2 regions of the Aquincola agrisoli genome follow, and region 2 is predicted to be linked to the other one. Evidence: riboswitches for the same ligand, from Rfam matches in the RefSeq annotation. Region 2 holds a riboswitch; the other holds the start of a gene.
The links. A riboswitch is a leader RNA that binds a small molecule or an ion and turns the genes downstream of it on or off. The one in region 2 is predicted to bind glycine.

Region 1 (9,129 bases), on a different contig from region 2:
CGCGTCGTTGCCCTTGGGCTCGACCGGGAACACGTCGATCGCCGCGCCGGCGAGGTGCTTGCGCGCCAGCGCGTCGGCCAGCGCGTCGATGTCGACCACCGTGCCGCGCGACGCATTGATCAGATGGCTGCCCGGCTTCATGCGGGCGAGCTGCGCCGCGCCGATCAGGTCCTTCGTGCCCTCGGTCTCCGGCACGTGCAGCGTCACCACGTCGGCGGCGGCGAGCAGCTCGTCGAGCGACGCGAGCTGGCGCGCGTTGCCCAGCGTGAGCTTGGCCTCGATGTCGTGGAACACCACCTGCATGCCGAGCTGCTCGGCGAGCACGCCGATCTGCGTGCCGATGTGGCCGTAGCCGACGATGCCCAGCGTCTTGCCGCGCACCTCGTAGGAGCCGGCGGCGCTCTTGTCCCAGCCGCCGCGGTGCTGCTGCGCGTTCTTCTGCGGGATGCCGCGCATCAGCAGGATGGTCTCGGCCAGCACCAGCTCGGCCACGCTGCGGGTGTTGGAGAACGGCGCGTTGAACACCGGCACGCCCTGGCGCATCGCGGCCAGCAGGTCGACCTGGTTGGTGCCGATGCAGAAGCAGCCCACGGCGGCCAGCTTGGGCGCCTGCGCCAGCACCTCGGCGGTGAGGTTGGTGCGCGAGCGGATCCCGAGGAAGTGCGCGTCGCGGATCGTCTCGACCAGCGCATCGCCCGACAGCGCCTTGGGCGACGTGACGATCTGCGTGTAGCCGTCGGACTGCAGCGCCTCCACCGCCGTGGCGTGGATGCCCTCGAGCAGCACGAACTTGAGCTTGTCCTTGGCGACGGAAAGGCGCTGTGTCATCGGTGAATGCGGTTCGGAAAGGGGGCCGTGATTGTGGGCAATGGTGCTTGACTGCGCCGCCGGTGGGGCCATGCGGCCTTAGCCGTTGCGCTTGATCGTCAGCGGCCCGAAGGACTGGCAGTTGGGCATCATCGAGATCGCGTTGATCGTCACGTGCGGCGGACGCGAGGCGAGCCAGTGCACCGTCTCGGCGATGTCCTCGGCCGTCAGCGGCTGCGTGCCGGCATAGACCGACGCCGCCTTGGTGTCGTCGCCGTTGAAGCGCACGTTGGAGAACTCGGTGCCGCCCACCAGGCCGGGCTCGACGCAGGTGGCGCGCACGCCGGTGCCCACCAGGTCGGCGTTCAGGTTGTGGGTGAACTGGTGCACGAAGGCCTTGGTGGCGCCATAGACGTTGCCGCCCGGGTAGGGCACCTCGCCGGCGATGGAGCCGATGTTGATCACGCTGCCGCGCCGGCGGGCCACCATGCCGGGCAGCACGGCCCGCGTCACGTTGGCGAGGCCCGCGCAGTTGGTCGCGATCATGCGCTCCCAGTCGTCCATCTCGGCCTGGTGGGCCGGCGCGAGGCCGAGCGCGAGGCCCGCGTTGTTGACGAGCACGTCGATCTCGGCGAACTCGGCCGGCAGCGCGGCCAGGGCCGCGGCGGTGGCCGGACGGTCGGTCACGTCGAGCGGCAGGGCCAGCACGCGGCCCGGGTGGCGCGCGGCCAGCGCCTCGAGCCGCTCGACGCGGCGGGCGGCGGCGATGACGCGGGCGCCATCGGCCAGGAAGCGCTCGGCGATGGCCAGGCCGAAACCGGCGCTGGCGCCGGTGACGAGTACGGTGGTCATGGGCAGGTCCTCGGAATGCGGTTGCGCCGCACTGTAAAGCGGGCGCCGCGGGGCGGGCGTCAGCGCGGCGTGGGCAGCCGGGTGCGCATGCGCCCGAGCAGCCCGGCCAGCTGCGCACGTTCGTCCTCGGTGAAGCCGGCGACCAGCGAGGCCGCCAGGCGCTTGCGATGCCGGTTCATCGTGCGGTTCGCGGCCTTGCCCGCCTCGGTGAGGCTGAGCCGCCAGCAGCGGCCGTCGAGCGGGTCGGCTTGCCGCTGCAGCAGGCCGGACTGCACCAGGTGCGCCACCATCCGCGTGACCTGGGCCTTGTCCCGGCCGGTCTCCAGCACGAGCTGCTGCTGGGTGAGGCCGCTGCCGGCCGCCACGATGGCGAGCAGCCGCAGCTCCAGCGGGCTCGCGGCGATGCCCTGCTCGCGCAGCGCCTGCTGCATCCAGGCGCGATAGCCGCCGAAGAGGCTGATCACGGGTTCCAGCAGGTCGTCGTCGGGGCTCGGCGTGGCGGGCATGAGGGCGTCTCCGTGGGGCTTCTTGTACCGGACGAGCCCGCATCATATAGAGGGCATACCGTTGATGTGATCAACCAATTGCCCTGCCGAACCACGCGCGAGCGTCAGGCGCCGCGCAGCGCGAACCGCCCGCCGGCGCCGGGTTCGTCCATGCCGCAGAACGCGAAGTCCACCTCCGGCCTCTGGCCGCCGACGATGTCGGCGATCGCGCGGCCCGAGCCGCACGAATGCGTCCAGCCGAGCGTGCCGTGGCCGGTGTTGAGGAAGAGGTTGTCGATCTTCGAGCGGCCGATGTAGGGCACGTTCGACGGCGTGGCCGGACGCAGCCCGGTCCAGAAGCGGGCGTTGCGGCCGTCCGTCATGCCCGGGAACAGCTCGCGGGTGCGGCGCACGATGGCCTCGCAGCGCACCAGGTTCAGGCTGGTGTCGTAGCCGTTGAGTTCGGCGGTGCCGGCGATGCGCAGGCGGTTGCCCAGGCGCGAGAAGACGAGCTTGTACTCGTCGTCCGTCAGCGACACGGTGTAGGCCTGCGACGGGTCGATCACCGGCAGCGTGACCGAGTAGCCCTTGGCCGGGTAGATGCGCAGCGCGATGCCCAGCTGCCGCGCGAAGTCCGCGCTGAAGGAGCCCATGCAGAGCACGAAGCCGTCGGCCTCCAGGCGGCTGACGATGCCCTGCGCGTCCGCGACGCGCACGGCCGCCAGGCGCTGGCCCTCGCGCTCGACGCCGACGATGCGCGTGTCGTGGAGGAAACGCACGCCCGCGGCCTGCGCGTGCAGCGCCAGCGCCTGCGTGAAGGCGTGGGCGTCGCCCGACTCGTCGCTGGGGGTCATGCTGCCGCCGACGATCTTGTCGCGGCACTGCGCCAGCGCGGGTTCGATCTGCACGCATTCGTCGGCGGTCTTCATGTCGAGCTCGCAGCCGTGGTCGCGCATCACCTGCGCCGGCGCCTGCGCGGCGTCGAACTCCTTCTGGCTCGTGTAGAAGTGCAGGATGCCCTTCGCCAGGTGGTCGTAGGGCAGGGCGAGCTGCTGGCGCAGCTGCTGCAGCGTCGTGCGGCTGTAGAGCCCGAGGTTCACGATCTGGCGGATGTTGTGCCGGGTGCGTGCCGGCGTGCATTCACGCAGGAACTGCAGGCCCCACAGCCATTGCTGCGCGTCGGGCCGCAGCCGGAACAGCAGCGGCGCATCCTCGCGGGCGAGCCACTTCAGCACCTTCAGCGGTGCACCGGGGTTGGCCCACGGCTCGGCGTGGGAGACGGAGACCTGCCCGCCGTTGGCGAAGCTGGTCTCCAGGCCGGCAGCGGGCTGCCGGTCGACCACGGTCACCTCGTGGCCGGCCTGGCGCAGGAACCAAGCCGAAGTCACGCCGGTCACGCCGGCGCCAAGAACGATCACTTTCATCTGAACCTCTGGGTACGCATCGTCGGGAGGGAACGAGCGGTGACTGCCGCGCGCCGGGGCGTGCGGCCATCGGGCCTCTCGTGCCGCTCCCGCTGTCCTCGGTACCTGAGAGATTCCGCGGCGGCCCTTCACGGGCGGCGCGCGTTGCTCCTTCGGTGGAAGCCCCGGGGGGCTTCGCTCTCCAGCGTCGGCCAACTTCGGATTCAGTACGGAGCCTGAGCGTGCATGGGAGGTTGCGCCTTCGGCGGCATGCACGGGTGCATGCGCTCTCCTGAATCCAGCGGGCATTCTAGAGTTGCGATCGCCGCCGACGGCGTGTTGTCCGACACCCGGCCAGGGTCGCTTGCGGCGACACTCGCCCCCCGGACCGCCGTTGGCGGCTCGGGATCGACAAGGAGAAAACCATGAGTCGTACGTTGCTCGTGCTCGCCGTGCTGGCATTGACCGCCGGCTTCGCGCTGCTGAACTGGACCGCCTTCGCGACGCCCACGTCGCTGTACCTCGGCTTCACGACGGTCGAGGCGCCGCTGGGCCTGATCATGCTGGGCCTCGTCGCGCTGCTGAGCGTGGTGTTCGTGGTCTGGGCGATCTCGCTGCAGGCCACGCTGCTGATGGAGCAGCGCCGCCTCAACAAGGAACTGCAGGCGCAGCGCGCCCTGGCCGACACCGCCGAGGCGTCCCGCTTCACCGAGCTGCGCAGCTTCATCGCCGCGGAAACGCTGCGCATCGCGCAGTCCACCGAGCAGACCCGTGCCGCGCTGGTGCAGCGGATGGAGCAGTTCGAGGACCGCCAGCGCACGGCCTTCGAGCAGAGCGCCAACGCGGTGGCGGCCTCGCTGGGCGAACTCGAGGACCGGCTCGAGCGCGGCCAGGCGCTCACGAGCCCGGCCCTCGCCGACCGCTCCCGCTTCTGACACCGGCGTTCGCGCCGCAACCCGCCAGCCCCCGCCCGCCATGACCGCCCTGATCGCCGGACTGCTGTTGTTCCTCGGCCTGCACTCGGTGCGCATCTTCGCGCCGCAATGGCGCAGCCGGCAGATCGCCGCACGCGGCGAGAAGGCCTGGAAGGGCCTGTATTCGCTGGTGTCGCTCGCGGGGCTGGTACTGATCGTCTGGGGCTACGGCCAGACCCGCGCGGCACCGATGTGGCTGTGGGTGCCGCCGCTCGGCATGCGCCACGCGGCCGCGTTGCTCACGCTGCTGTCGTTCATCCTGATCGCGGCGGCCTACGTGCCGCGCAATGCGCTCAAGGCCCGGCTGCACCACCCGATGGTGCTGGGCGTCAAGGTCTGGGCCTTCGCCCACCTGCTGGCCAACGGCACCGTGGCCGACGTGTTGCTGTTCGGCAGCTTCCTGGCGTGGGCGATCGTGCTGTATGCCGTGTCGCGGCGGCGCGACCGCGCGGCGGGGGTGACCTACCCACCCGGCACGGCGGGCGGCACGCTCCGCGCCGTGGCGGCCGGTGCGGCGGCGTGGGCCGTGTTTGCGTTCTGGGCGCACGAGTGGCTGATCGGCATCGCCCCGCTCGGTTGACGGCAGGCGCCGGCCGGTGGTGATCGCCCAGCGCGGGGGATGGCGCACGGCGCTGCCGCGTGCGCTCGGCGTCCTGCTTGCGCTGCTGCTGCTGGGCTACGGCGCCGTCCTGGCCAAGCTGTGGTGGGGCCAGGAAGGGCTGATCTTCCAGCCGACCCCGCTGCCGGCCACCCACCGCTTCGCGCTGCCGGCGGACGTGCACGAGGTGTTCGTCGACGTGCCGGGGGCCCGTCTGAACGCGCTTCACCTGCGCCGGCCGGATCCGCAGGGGGTGGTGTTCTTCCTGCACGGCAACGCGGGCAACCTGGAGCGCTGGTTCGTCAACCTGGACTTCTACCGCGCGCTGAACGTCGACCTCTTCATGCCCGATTACCGGGGCTTCGGCAAGAGCACCGGGGCGATCGAAAGCGAGGCGCAGCTGCTGGCCGACGTGCAGGCCGCGTGGCAGGCCATCGCACCGGCCTATGAGGGCCGCCGCGTCGTGTTCGTGGGCCGGTCGCTGGGCACAGGGCTCGCGGCCTCGCTCGCGGCAGCGCTGCCGCCGGAGCGGCGGCCGGACGCCCTGGTGCTGATCTCCCCGTACCGCAGCATGGTCGCGATGGCGGCCGAGCAGTACCCGCTGGTGCCGTCGGTGCTGCTGCGCTATCCGCTGCAGACCGACCTGGCGCTGGTGCAGCTCGCGGGCTCGCGCACGCGGGTGCAACTGCTGCACGGCGACCGCGACGCGCTGATCCCGCTGGCGCACAGCGAAGCGCTGGCGAAGGCGCTGCCGGGCGTCACGCTGCAACGCATCGAAGGGGCAGGCCACGGTGACCTGCAGTCGTTCCCCGCCTACCTGGATGCACTGCGCGCGGCGATCCAGCCGCCGTAACCGGCCGCGGCCGCGTCACCGGGCGGCGCCGTACCGTTGCGCGCCGTTGCGCTGCAGCTGCCAGTCGCGGTGCATCATCTGGCGGGTGTAGGGCGCGTCGCGGCCCGCCAGGCCGATCGAGATCGCCGTGACCCAGTCGTGCGTGCGCGAAGCCGGCGCGCCCGGCACCGCCACCAGCAGCCAGGCGCCGAGCAGCAGGATGAGCTTCTTCGGCGCGCTCGTCCTGGGCATGTGCACCAGCGACAGCGCCGCCACGCTGGCGCCGGCGCCGAGCAGGAAACCGGCCCAGCTTTCGGACGGGGAATGGGCGTACACCTCCACGCGCGACACCGCGACGAGCGCGGCCAGCGCGAGGCCGATCCCGACGGCGGGCCCATGCCAGCGCGGATGCGCCGCGCCGACCGCCTCGCGCGCCAACAGCGGCAGGATCGCCGCGGCGAACATCGCATGGCCGGAGATGCCAGTGAAGTCCAGCGGCGCATAGCCGATGCCCCAGCCGATGAAGGCGATCTTGGTGACGGTGGTGATCGCCGCCGCGACGCCCGTCGCGCCCAGCCAGGTCAGGGCGACGCGCGGAGCCCGGGCCCGCAGGGCCAGCCAGGCGGTGGCCGCGAGCAGCGCCGGCAGCAGCAACTGGGCTTCACCCAGGCGGGTGACGGTGTTCCAGAACAAGGTCATCGATCGCGTCGGCAACAAGAAGGCCGGCTCATGGCCGGCCAGAGCTTTGGGGGAAAACCCGGAAGCTTACTTGCCGCCCAGCTGCTTTTTCAGGTCTAGGCCCACGCCTTTGTTGACAAATTGCAGCGTCGCCACTTTGGACAAGTCCACCTCGCCCGGCTTGTAGAGGCCGGCCCTGACCATCTTGTCGTGGAAGTCCTTGATGCGTTCGGGCTTCATCGCACCGATACCCAGCGTCAGCGCGTCGCCGGAGTCGACGATGCCGAGCTCCTTCATCAGCGCGACCGACCGGCCGATCATCTCGTCGGTCATCTCCGGGTTGTCGCGCTTGATCAGCGCATCGGCGCGGCGGCGGTCGCCGTAAAGGTAGTTCACCCAGCCGAGCACCGAGGCGTTGACGAAGCTGCTGATCAGCTCCGGCTGTTGCTTCACCGTGTCCAGCCGCGCCTCGATGGTCGTGCTGTAGGTGCTGTAGCCGTGGTCGGCGAGCAGGAAGGTCAGCGGCTTGAACCCGCCCTGCTTCTCGATCGAGATCGGCTCCTCGACGGCGTAGCCCTGCTGGATGCTCTTCTTGTCGGCCAGGAAGGGGCCGAGGTTGTAGTTGTAGGGCTTCAGCCGTTCGTCCCTGAAGCCGTAGTCGGCTTTGAGCCAGCTCCACCACGAGAACTGGGCGTCCTTCGCGATGAACGCCGTGGGTGCGTTCTTCAGGTCCGCGAACTGGCCATAGCCCTGGCCGGGGTGGGCGAACAGGGCCTGCGGATCCTTCTGGAACATCGACGCGACCACCACCACCGGCACGCCGTTCTTCACGTTGTCGAAGCTGTGCAGCAGGTTGCCGGTCATCAGGAAGTCGATCTTGCCGGCCGGCAGCAGCGGCCGGTTGTTGACCTGCGGCCCGCCCTGGCGGATCTCGACCTCCAGGCCCATTCGCTTGTACGTGCCGTCGGCGACCGCCTGGTAGAAGCCGCCGTGGGCGGCCTGGGCCTTCCAGTTGGTGGCGAAGACCACCTTGGTCTGCGCCTGGGCGGCGAACGCGGCGAGGCACAGGGCGGACAGAGCGAGGGCACGGTACGGCATGGTGGAAGCGCGTGCTGGAGGTGCGCGACTATAGCCAGCGGCGCGGCGTTCGTAACAGGACGCCCCGCCGGCAGGGCGGGTCAGTCGAGCGGGCGTTCACTGTCGTGCCAGCGCCCCAGCAGCCATCGCGACAGCAGCAGCGTCAGCCCGTACAGCGCGATGCCGGTCAGCGAGACCAACACCAGCGCGGCGAACATCTTTGGAATCTCGGTGCGGAAGCTCGCCTCCAGGATGCGCGAGGCCAGCCCCGTTTCCCGCCCGGCGGCGCCCGCGGTGAACTCCGCGACGACCGCGCCCACCAGCGCCAGCCCGGCCGCCACCCGAAGCCCGGCGAGGAAGTACGGCAGCGCCGAGGGCACCAGCAGGTGCACCAGCGTCTGCCACGGCGTGGCGCGGTACAGCCGGAACAGGTCGCGCAGCCGCGCGTCCGCGCTGCGCAGGCCGACGACGGTGTTCGCGAGGATGGGGAAGAACGCGACGATCCAGGCGCACAGCAGCAGCGCGGCCGTGGTGCTGTCGACGAAGATCAGGATCAGCGGCGCGATCGCGATGACGGGGGTCACCTGGAGCACGACGGCGAAGGGGAACAGGCTCAGCTCCACCCAGCGCGACACGGCGAACAGGCCGCCCAGCAGCACGCCGCCGAGCACCGCCAGGGCGAGCGCGCCGAGCGTGATCTTCAGCGTGAACCACCAGCTCGCCATCAGCGAGCCGGCGTGGGCCCACAGCGTCTTGCCCACCAGCACCGGGCCGGGCAGCAGGTACTGCGGCAGCTCGTAGATCCGCACCGCGGCCTCCCAGCCGCCCAGGGCCGCCAGGGCCACGGCGGCAGGCACCACCCAGCGCAGCCACCGCGGTTCCGGCCGCCGGGCGGCACCACGGTCAGCGGGCATCGGCGCCCTCGGTGGCCTGTTCGAGGGCGGCGGCGACCTCGGCGCAGGCGCGGGCATAGGCCGCCGTTGCCCGGAAGCCGGCGTCGCGCGGGTAGGGCGCGTCGACGGTGATCTCCCGGACCACCCGGCCGGGCCGCGCGCCCATCACCACGACGCGCTGGCTGAGGAACACCGCCTCGTAGACGCTGTGCGTCACGAAGAGCGCGGTGAAGGCGTCGCGCTGCCACAGCCCGAGCAGCTCCTGGTTCAGCCGGAAGCGGGTGATCTCGTCGAGTGCCGCAAAGGGCTCGTCGAGCAGCAGCAGCGAGGGCCGGGTGACCATCGCCCGCGCGATCGAGGCCCGCATCCTCATGCCGCCGGACAGCTCGCGCGGCAGCGCGCGGGCGAAGTCGGCGAGGCCCACGGCCTGCAGCGCCTCGCGCACCGCCGCGTCGGCCGCGGCGCGCGGGGCGTGGCGCAACCGCAGCGGCAGGCGCACGTTGGCCTCCACGCTGGCCCAGGGCATCAGC
Region 2 (9,129 bases):
CAGGCCCCATGGGGACGCGGGGCCCGTGCCGGCTTCCGGCGCGGGGGCCTGCGCCCAGGCTGCCGGGCCGATCAGTGCGCCGAGGGCTGCCGCGGCAACGGCGGAACGAAAGGGGCGCCGCCCGCTTGGGCGGGCGGGGGTGCGGGCGGATGCGGGGACAAGGGCGGAGGCAGGAGCGGGAACGCGGTTGGCCATCGGGTCTGTTTCCATTCACGTCTGCGCGAGGCACCGTGCCTGCGCGCGTGAACGGGATCTTGGCGACCCGGCTTTAACAAGTTCTTAGGCGGATTAAGAACCGATTAACGGGCCCCTCAGCCCTCTGCGTACTCGCTCATCGGCACGCAGCTGCAGAACAGGTTGCGGTCGCCGTACACGTTGTCGACCCGGCCCACCGGGCTCCAGTACTTCGCGCGCCGCAGCGCGGGCACCGGGTAGGCGGCTTCCTCGCGGCTGTAGGCGTGCGGCCAGTCGGCGGCCAGCAGCGCCTCGGCGGTGTGCGGCGCGTTCTTCAGCGGCTGGTCGTCGCGCGGCCAGGCGCCTTGCTCGATCTTCGCGATCTCGCCGCGGATGGCGATCATCGCGTCGCAGAAGCGGTCGAGCTCCACCAGCGGCTCGCTCTCGGTGGGTTCCACCATCAGCGTGCCGGCCACCGGGAAGCTCAGCGTCGGCGCGTGGAAGCCGTAGTCGATCAGGCGCTTGGCCACGTCTTCGGCGCTCACGCCGGCGATGTCCTTCAGCGGGCGCAGGTCGAGGATGCACTCGTGCGCCACGCCGCCGCCCTGGATGCCGTCGAGGTTGCCGCTGAAGTGGATGTCGTAATGGTCGGCCAGCCGCGCGGCGATGTAGTTGGCACTGAGGATGGCGGTCTCGGTGGCCGCGGTCAGACCCTCGGTGCCCATCATGCGGATGTACATCCAGGTGATCGGCAGCACCGCCGCATTGCCCAGCGGCGCGGCCGAGACCGGGCCCACGCCGTGCGCCTTGGCGCTGCCGCCCGGCAGGAACGGCACCAGGTCGGCCGCCACGCACACCGGCCCCACGCCGGGGCCGCCGCCGCCATGCGGGATGCAGAAGGTCTTGTGCAGGTTGAGGTGGCTCACGTCGCCGCCGAACTCGCCCGGCGCGGCCACCCCGACCAGCGCGTTCATGTTCGCGCCGTCGACGTACACCCGCCCGCCGTGGCGGTGCACCAGCGCGCACAGCTCCTTGACGCGGGGCTCGAACACGCCGTAGGTCGACGGGTAGGTGATCATCACCGCGGCCAGCTGCGCCGCGTGCTTCACGCACTTGGCTTCCAGGTCGGCCAGGTCGACGTTGCCCATCGCGTCGCACTTCACGCCCACCACCTGCATGCCCACCATCTGCGCGCTGGCTGGGTTGGTGCCGTGCGCGGATTCGGGGATCAGGCAGACCGTGCGCTGCCCGTCGCCGCGCGACAGGTGCCAGCCGCGGATGGCCAGCAGCCCGGCGTATTCACCCTGCGAGCCCGCGTTGGGCTGCAGGCTCACGCCCGCGTAGCCGGTGGCCTGCACCAGCCAGGCGCAGAGCTGCTCGTTCAGCAGCGCGTAGCCCTGCTGCTGGTCGGCGGGCGCATAGGGGTGCATGTGCGCGAACTCCGGCCAGGTGATGGGGATCATCTCGCTGGTGGCGTTCAGCTTCATCGTGCACGAGCCGAGCGGGATCATCGTGCGGTCGAGCGCCAGGTCCTTGTCGGAGAGGCTGCGGATGTAGCGCAGCATCTCCGTCTCGCTGTGGTGCGTGTTGAACACCGGATGCGTGAGGTAGGCGCTGCTGCGCAGCAGGTGCGGCGCGATCAGCGGGGCGATGCCGGCTTCGTGGCGGTCGAACGCGGGCGCGCCTTCTCGGCCGGCGAACACGCACCACAGCGCGGTGAGGTCGGCGCGCGTGGTGGTTTCGTCGAGCGTGATGCCCAGGCTGGTCACGCTGGCGCGGCGCAGGTTCATGCCGGCGGCTTCGGCGGCGGCCAGCAGCGCGCCGGTGTGGTCGCCGGTGGCGACTTCCAGTGTGTCGAAGGCTTCGCCATGCACGAGCGTGAAGCCCAGCTGCTTCAGCTCCTCGGCCAGCAGCGCGGTGTAGCTCGCCACGCGGCGGGCGATGCGCCGCAGCCCTTCGGCACCGTGGTAGACGGCGTACATGCTGGCCACCACGGCCGGCAGCACCTGGGCGGTGCAGATGTTGGAGGTGGCCTTCTCGCGGCGGATGTGCTGCTCGCGCGTCTGCAGCGCCAGCCGGTAGGCCGGGTGGCCGTGTGCATCGACACTGACGCCCACCAGCCGGCCGGGCAGCGAGCGCTTGAACTCGTCGCGCGTGGCCATGTAGGCGGCGTGCGGGCCGCCGCAGCCCATCGGCATGCCGAAGCGCTGCGTGTTGCCGACGACGATGTCGGCGCCTTGCTCGCCCGGCGGCACCAGCAGCGCCAGCGACAGCAGGTCGGCGGCCACCACGGCCAGCCCGCCCCGCGCATGCACCGCGTCGATCAGCGGCTGCAGGTCGCGCACGCGGCCGGTGACGCCGGGGTATTGCAGCAGCGCCGCGAAGGCGTCGGCCTGGCCGGCGTCTTCCGCGGCGCCCACCTGCACGGTGATGCCCAGCGGCTCGGCGCGCGTGCGCACCACGGCCAGCGTCTGCGGCAGCACGTCGTCGGCCACGAAGAAGGTGGTGGACTTGCTCTTGCCCACGCGCAGCGCCAGCGTCATGGCCTCGGCGGCGGCGGTCGCCTCGTCGAGCATCGACGCGTTGGCGATGGCCATGCCGGTGAGGTCGGTCACCATGGTCTGGAAGTTCAGCAGCGCTTCCATCCGGCCCTGCGAGATCTCGGCCTGGTAGGGCGTGTAGGCCGTGTACCAGGCGGGGTTCTCGAGCACGTTGCGCAGGATGACGGCCGGCGTCAGCGTGCCGTGGTAGCCCTGCCCGATGAAGCTCTTCAGCAGCCGGTTGCGGCCGGCCAGCGCCTTCAGCTCGGCCAGCGCCTGCGCTTCGGTGAGCGGCGCGGGCAGCTGCATCGGGGCGCTGCGCGCGATGCTGCGCGGCACGATGGCGTCGATCAGCGCGCGGCGCGAGGCCGCGCCGATGACCGAGAGCATCCGTGCCTCCTCGGCGGCGTCGGGGCCGATGTGGCGGGTGGCGAACTCGCCTTCGTGTTCAAGGGTGGCCAACGGCTGGAGGGCGGGCATGAGCATGGGCAGGGCAGGGGTGGATCAGAGCGTCTTCAGCAGGGCCTGGTAGTCGGGGTCGTCCATCAGCTGGTCGAAGTCGGCCATGTCGGTGACGTGCACCTTGAAGAACCAGCCTTCGCCCATCGGGTCGGAGTTGGCGAGCGAGGGGTTGTCGCGCAGCGCCTCGTTGACCTCGACGATCTCGCCGGTGACGGGCATGTAGAGGTCGGCGGCAGCCTTGACCGACTCGACGACGCCAGCCACTTCGCCCTTCTTGAAGCTCTTGCCCACCTCGGGCAGGTCGACGAAGACCACGTCGCCCAGCGCGTCCTGCGCGTGCAGCGTGATGCCGACGACGGCGGCCTCGTGGTCCTCGATGTTGATCCACTCGTGGTCGGCGGTGAACTTGGTCGTCATGGGCGTTCTCCTGGTTCGGTTCTGTTGGAGGGTGATTCGTTGGGCGGGGGGCGGCTCAGCGCTGATAGCGGTGAGGTGCAAACGGCATGCCGGCGATGCGCATCGGCAGGCGCTTGCCGCGCACGTCGGCGTACACCTCGTTGGCCGGGTGCGCGTGGTTCACGGCCAGGTAGGCCATCGCGATAGGCTTGTCGACAGTGGGCGACAGCGTGCCGCTGGTCACGTGGCCCAGCTTGTGGCCCTTGACGTCGTGCAGCGTGGCGCCTTCGCGCACCGGGATGCGCTCGAGGCCCACCAGGCCCACGCGCTTGATCACGGCGCCGGAAGCGAGCTGCCGTTCGATCGTCGCGGCGCCCGGGTAGTGGCCGGCACGCGCGCCGCCGTGGCGCCGCACCTTCTGGATCGACCACGCCAAGCCCGCTTCGATCGGGGTGGTGGTGGTGTTGATGTCGTGGCCGTAGAGGCACAGGCCCGCTTCCAGCCGCAGCGTGTCGCGGGCGCCCAGGCCGGCGGGCTTCACCTCGGGCTGCTCCAGCAGCTGGCGGGCGATGGCGGTGGCTTCTTCGGCGGGCATCGAGATCTCGAAGCCGTCTTCGCCGGTGTAGCCCGAGCGGGTGATGAAGCACTCGACGCCGTTGATCGGGAAGCTGCCGCCGGTCATGAAGGTGAGCCTGGCGACGTCGGCGTTGAGCCGGGCCAGCGCCTGCACCGCCTTCGGGCCCTGCAGGGCCAGCAACCCGCGGTCGGGCAGCGGCACGATCTGGCAGCGGTGGCCGATGTGCGTCATCAGGTGGCGCGTGTCGTCCGTCTTGCAGGCGGCATTGACGACGAGGAAGAGGTCGCTCTCGCGCCGCGTCACCATCAGGTCGTCGAGGATGCCGCCCGACGTGTTGGTGAGCTGCGTGTAGCGCTGCTTGCCGACGCCCAGGTCGACGATGTCGGCCGGCACCAGGCTCTCCAGGGCCGCCGAGGCATCGGCGCCCAGCAGGCGCAGCTGCCCCATGTGGGAGACGTCGAACAGCGCCGCCGATGTGCGGCAGTGCCGGTGCTCGGCGATGATGCCGCCGGGGTAGTTGACCGGCATCTCGTAGCCGGCGAACGGCACCATCTTGGCGCCGAGTTCCACATGCAGCGCGTGCAGCGGGGTCTGGAGCAGGTCAGCGGACATGCGTGTCTCCCAACAGGGTCGAGGGCCGTCGATCGCCCACCATAACCGCCCGGAAACGATTTGGGTGGGGGAGAAGCCCTCGCTGTCCGCTTTACCTGAGAGATTGGCGGTGCGCCGTTGCCGGTGCTGCCGCTTGCCCCTTCGGTGGGCGGACTCGAAGGTCCGCCTCTCTCCAGTGAGGAGCGCCCTTGCGGGGCGCCTTGCCAGTCCTTTTGCCTGAGCGTTCGAGGTCGTCGACCCCTGCGCCTTCGGCGGCCGCCGCGACAACACCGCGCCGGCTCTCTCCTGTGCCGGATCAGTGTAGCCCAGGCGATGCGTCCGGCCCGGCATTTGACCTGGCGCATTGACGTCCCGCCGGCGCCGGGCGTACAACGCCCCGGCCCCCGCAGGAGACTTCCAGTGACGCACATCTATCGGCAAGGCCTCGACAAGACGGCCGCCAACCACACCGCGCTCACCCCGGTGAGCTTCGTCGAACGCACGGCCGGGGTCTTCGGCGACCTGCCCTCGGTGATCCATGGCCGCCGCCGCTACACCTGGGCGCAGACGCGCGAGCGCTCGGCGCGCCTGGCCGCGGCGCTGCAGGCGCTGGGCGTCGGCCCCGGCAGCACGGTGAGCGTGATGCTGCCCAACACGCCGGAGATGGTGGAGGCGCACTACGCGGTGCCGGCGCTCGGCGCGGTGCTCAACACGCTGAACACGCGGCTCGACGCGCCGCTGCTGGCCTGGCAGATGAACCATTGCGAAGCCGCGGTGCTCATCACCGACAGCGAATACGGCGGGCTGATGGCCGATGCGCTGCGCCGCCTGCGCGGCGAGCATGGCCGGCAGCCGGTGGTGATCGACGTCTGCGACAGCGAACACGCCGGCCCAGCCGAGCGCGTGGGCACGCACGAGTACGAGGCGCTGCTCGCCGCGCATGCGCCGCTGCCGCGGCTGGAGGGCCCGGCCGACGAGTGGGATGCGATCGCGGTGAGCTACACCTCCGGCACCACCGGCGACCCGAAGGGCGTGGTCACCCACCACCGCGGCGCCTACCTCAATGCGGTGTGCAACGCGGTGACCTGGACGCTGCCGCAGTTCCCGGTCTACCTCTGGACGCTGCCGATGTTCCACTGCAACGGCTGGTGCTTCCCGTGGACGGTGGCGATGCAGGCCGGCACGCACGTGTGCCTGCGCCGCGTGGAGCCGGCGGCGATCCTGAACGCGATGCGCGAGCACGGGGTGACGCACTACTGCGCCGCACCCATCGTGCACGGCCTGATCATCAACGCCGACCCGGCGCTGCGCGAAGGCTTGGCGGGCGTGCGCGGCATGGTGGCCGGCGCGGCGCCGCCGGCCGCGATGATCGAGGGCATGGCCAAGATCGGCTTCGACATCACGCACGTCTACGGCCTGACGGAGGTGTATGGCCCGGCCAGCGTGGCCGCCAAGCGCGCCGGCTGGGCGGCCGAAGATCTCTCGGAGCAGACGCGGCTCAACGGTCGCCAGGGCGTGCGCTACGCGCTGCAGGAAGGCATGACCGTGCTCGACCCGCAGACGATGGCCGAGGTGCCGGCCGACGGCCAGACGATGGGCGAGATCATGTTCCGCGGCAACATCGTGATGAAGGGCTACCTGAAGAACCCCTCCGCCACCGCGCAGGCCTTCGCCGGCGGCTGGTTCCACACCGGCGACCTGGCCGTGCTGGAGCCCGACCGCTACGTGAAGATCAAGGACCGCAGCAAGGACGTCATCATCTCCGGCGGCGAGAACATCAGCTCGCTGGAGGTGGAGGACGCGCTGTACCGCCACCCCGCCGTGGTCGCCTGCGCGGTGGTGGCCCGGCCCGATCCGAAGTGGGGCGAGACGCCGGTGGCCTTCGTCGAGCTGAAGCCAGGCGCGGAGGTCGACGCGGCCGCGCTGATCGCCCACTGCAAGGGGCTGCTGGCGGGCTACAAGGTGCCGCGGGAGATCCGCTTCGAGCCGATCCCCAAGACCTCGACCGGCAAGATCCAGAAGTTCCAGCTGCGCGAGCGCGCGCGTTCGGCGAGTGCGATCGAATGAGGGGACCGGCCGATGCACTCAGTGGACGAAGGGCAGTCATGACTCACCCCCCTAAGGATGCGGGCGCGCCGCTGGTGCTGCGCACGACCGACGCCCGCGGCATCGCGACCCTCACGCTGAACCGGCCGCAGGCCTTCAACGCGCTCAGCGAAGACCTGCTCACCACGCTGCAGCATGAGCTGGATGCGCTGGCGGCCGACACGGAGGTGCGCGTGGTGGTGCTGGCCGCCGCAGGAAAGGCCTTCTGCGCCGGGCACGATCTGAAAGAAATGCGAGCACTGCCCTCGCAGGGCTACTACGAGCGCCTTTTTGCGCAGTGCGGCCGGATGATGATGAGCGTTCAGCGGCTGCCGGTGCCGGTCATCGCGCAGGTGCAGGGCCTGGCCACGGCGGCCGGCTGCCAGCTGGTGGCGATGTGCGACCTGGCGGTGGCCGCGCAGAGCGCGCGCTTCGCGGTCAGCGGCGTGAACCTGGGCCTTTTCTGCTCGACGCCGGCGGTGGCGTTGTCGCGCAACGTGGGCCGCAAGGCGGCGTTCGAGATGCTGGTGACCGGCGACTTCATCGGCGCCGAGGAGGCCCGGGAGCGGGGCCTCGTCAACCGCGTGGTGCCGGACGACCGGCTCGCCGGCGAGGTGCAGGCGCTGGCCGCGCGCATCGTCGAGAAGCCGCGGGTGGCCGTCGCGATGGGCAAGGCCCTGTTCTACCGGCAGCTGGAGGTGGGGATCGAGGCCGCCTACGCGGACGCGGCGGCCACGATGGCCTGCAACATGATGGACGCCGCGGCCCTGGACGGCGTGCAGGCGTTCATCGACAAGCGTAAATGACGGCGGATCAGCGGCGCTGGTCCATGCGCAGTTCATGCGCCATGCTGCGGCGGTCCCGGCCCAGAGCGGGGATGAAGAAGGGCTCGAACTTCTGGCCCTTGTCGGTGGGAGGGTCCAGCCGGTCGCTGCGGCGGCCGGCGGGTTGCACGGGATGAGCGGATTTCTGGATCATCATGCTGTTCGGATCGCGGCTGGATGGCGCCGCGCCGACCCCTAACGGCGTGGTATGGCGATCGGATGACAAGTGATGTCGAGCAGTCGTAACCGGGTTTCCCCTGAGGTGCTGGTGCGGGCGGAGCGCCTGCTGGCCGCCGGCGGGCGGGTGCTGCTGGGCCTGGCGGGGGCGCCCGGCGCGGGCAAATCGACGCTCGCCCAGGGGCTGGCCGAGGCGTTCGGCGGCCGCGCCGTTGTCGTGCCGATGGACGGTTTCCACCTCGCCAACACCGAACTGGCGCGGCTCGGCCGGGCAGGGCGCAAGGGCGCGCCGGATACGTTCGATGCGGCCGGTTACGTGTCGCTGCTGGGCCGGCTGCGGGCGGCGCGGGCGGGCGAGACCGTCCATGCCCCCGAGTACCGCCGCGAGATCGAGGACGCGGTGGCCGGCGCGATCGGCGTGCCGGCCGAGGTGCCGCTGGTCATCACCGAGGGCAATTACCTGCTGCTCGACGACGGCCCCTGGGCCGAGGTGCGGGGCCTGCTGACCGAATGCTGGTACGTCGAGGGCGACGATGCGGTGCGGCGCGCACGGCTGGCCGCCCGCCACGAACGCTTCGGCCGCTCGCCCGAGGCGGCGCGCGCCTGGGTGCAGTCCACCGACGAACCGAACGCGCGGCGCATCGAGGCGACGCGTGCCCGTGCCGACTGGGTGGTGCGCATCGACTGACCCCCTGCGGGGACGGGCGCGCGGGCGGTTGCTCAGCGCAGCAGCGCCGCGTGCTGGGGGTAGAGCGAGGCCAGCAGGTCCTGGGACGCGGTGAGCAGCCACTGCCGCAACGCCGGCTGCAGGGCCGATGCCGGCTCGTCGCGCCGCGCCCAGGCCGCATGCAGCGCTTCGCGGTGCCGCGCCACCACCTCGGCCACGCGGTCGTTCCAGAACACCGGGTGCTCGGTGGCCTGCCAGTCGCCGCGGCCGCGGCCGTAGTGCGCCACCGTCAGGTAACCCAGCAGCGCGCCGTGCGCGAGTTCGTCGAGCGCCGGCTCCGACCAAGCGAGGCTCGCGCTGTCCACGCCGCGCATCAGGTTGAAGCCGCGGGCGAGCCCCGCCGCGCCGAGCGCGCCGATCAGGCCGCCGGCCAGCATGCCGCCGCCCAGCGTCAGGCCGCCGGAGAGCAGGTCGGCCTTCAGCCCGGCCAGCGCGCCCGTCACGGCGCCGCCCCAGAGCGCGGCGCGCCCTTCGTCGACCGGCCCGCGCAGCGCGAACTGCTCCGCCACCCGCGCCAGCACCGTATCGGTCGCGCGGCCGTCCAGGCCGTGCAGCGCGATCAGCCGGTCGGTCGAT

Region 1: another riboswitch for glycine. It lies ahead of V4F39_RS23535 (D-amino acid dehydrogenase); the one in region 2 lies ahead of gcvT (glycine cleavage system aminomethyltransferase GcvT).

The regions. Positions count from the first base shown of each region.
Region 1 covers NZ_JAZIBG010000049.1:157,142-166,270, forward strand. The annotation lists gene serA (phosphoglycerate dehydrogenase) at 1-828, opposite strand, end outside; gene V4F39_RS23525 (SDR family NAD(P)-dependent oxidoreductase) at 907-1,659, opposite strand; gene V4F39_RS23530 (MarR family winged helix-turn-helix transcriptional regulator) at 1,719-2,165, opposite strand; gene V4F39_RS23535 (D-amino acid dehydrogenase) at 2,270-3,568, opposite strand; glycine riboswitch at 3,763-3,852, opposite strand; gene V4F39_RS23540 (LapA family protein) at 3,973-4,482, shown strand; gene V4F39_RS23545 (NnrU family protein) at 4,523-5,101, shown strand; gene V4F39_RS23550 (alpha/beta hydrolase) at 5,118-5,972, shown strand; gene V4F39_RS23555 (phosphatase PAP2 family protein) at 5,988-6,650, opposite strand; gene V4F39_RS23560 (ABC transporter substrate-binding protein) at 6,717-7,727, opposite strand; gene V4F39_RS23565 (ABC transporter permease) at 7,808-8,620, opposite strand; gene V4F39_RS23570 (ABC transporter ATP-binding protein) at 8,610-9,129, opposite strand, start outside.
Region 2 covers NZ_JAZIBG010000058.1:10,992-20,120, forward strand. The annotation lists gene V4F39_RS26480 (MipA/OmpV family protein) at 1-195, opposite strand, end outside; gene gcvP (aminomethyl-transferring glycine dehydrogenase) at 312-3,200, opposite strand; gene gcvH (glycine cleavage system protein GcvH) at 3,219-3,593, opposite strand; gene gcvT (glycine cleavage system aminomethyltransferase GcvT) at 3,649-4,761, opposite strand; glycine riboswitch at 4,834-4,947, opposite strand; glycine riboswitch at 4,957-5,059, opposite strand; gene V4F39_RS26500 (acyl-CoA synthetase) at 5,161-6,807, shown strand; gene V4F39_RS26505 (enoyl-CoA hydratase) at 6,846-7,631, shown strand; gene V4F39_RS26510 (hypothetical protein) at 7,639-7,806, opposite strand; gene V4F39_RS26515 (nucleoside/nucleotide kinase family protein) at 7,879-8,514, shown strand; gene V4F39_RS26520 (GTPase) at 8,547-9,129, opposite strand, start outside.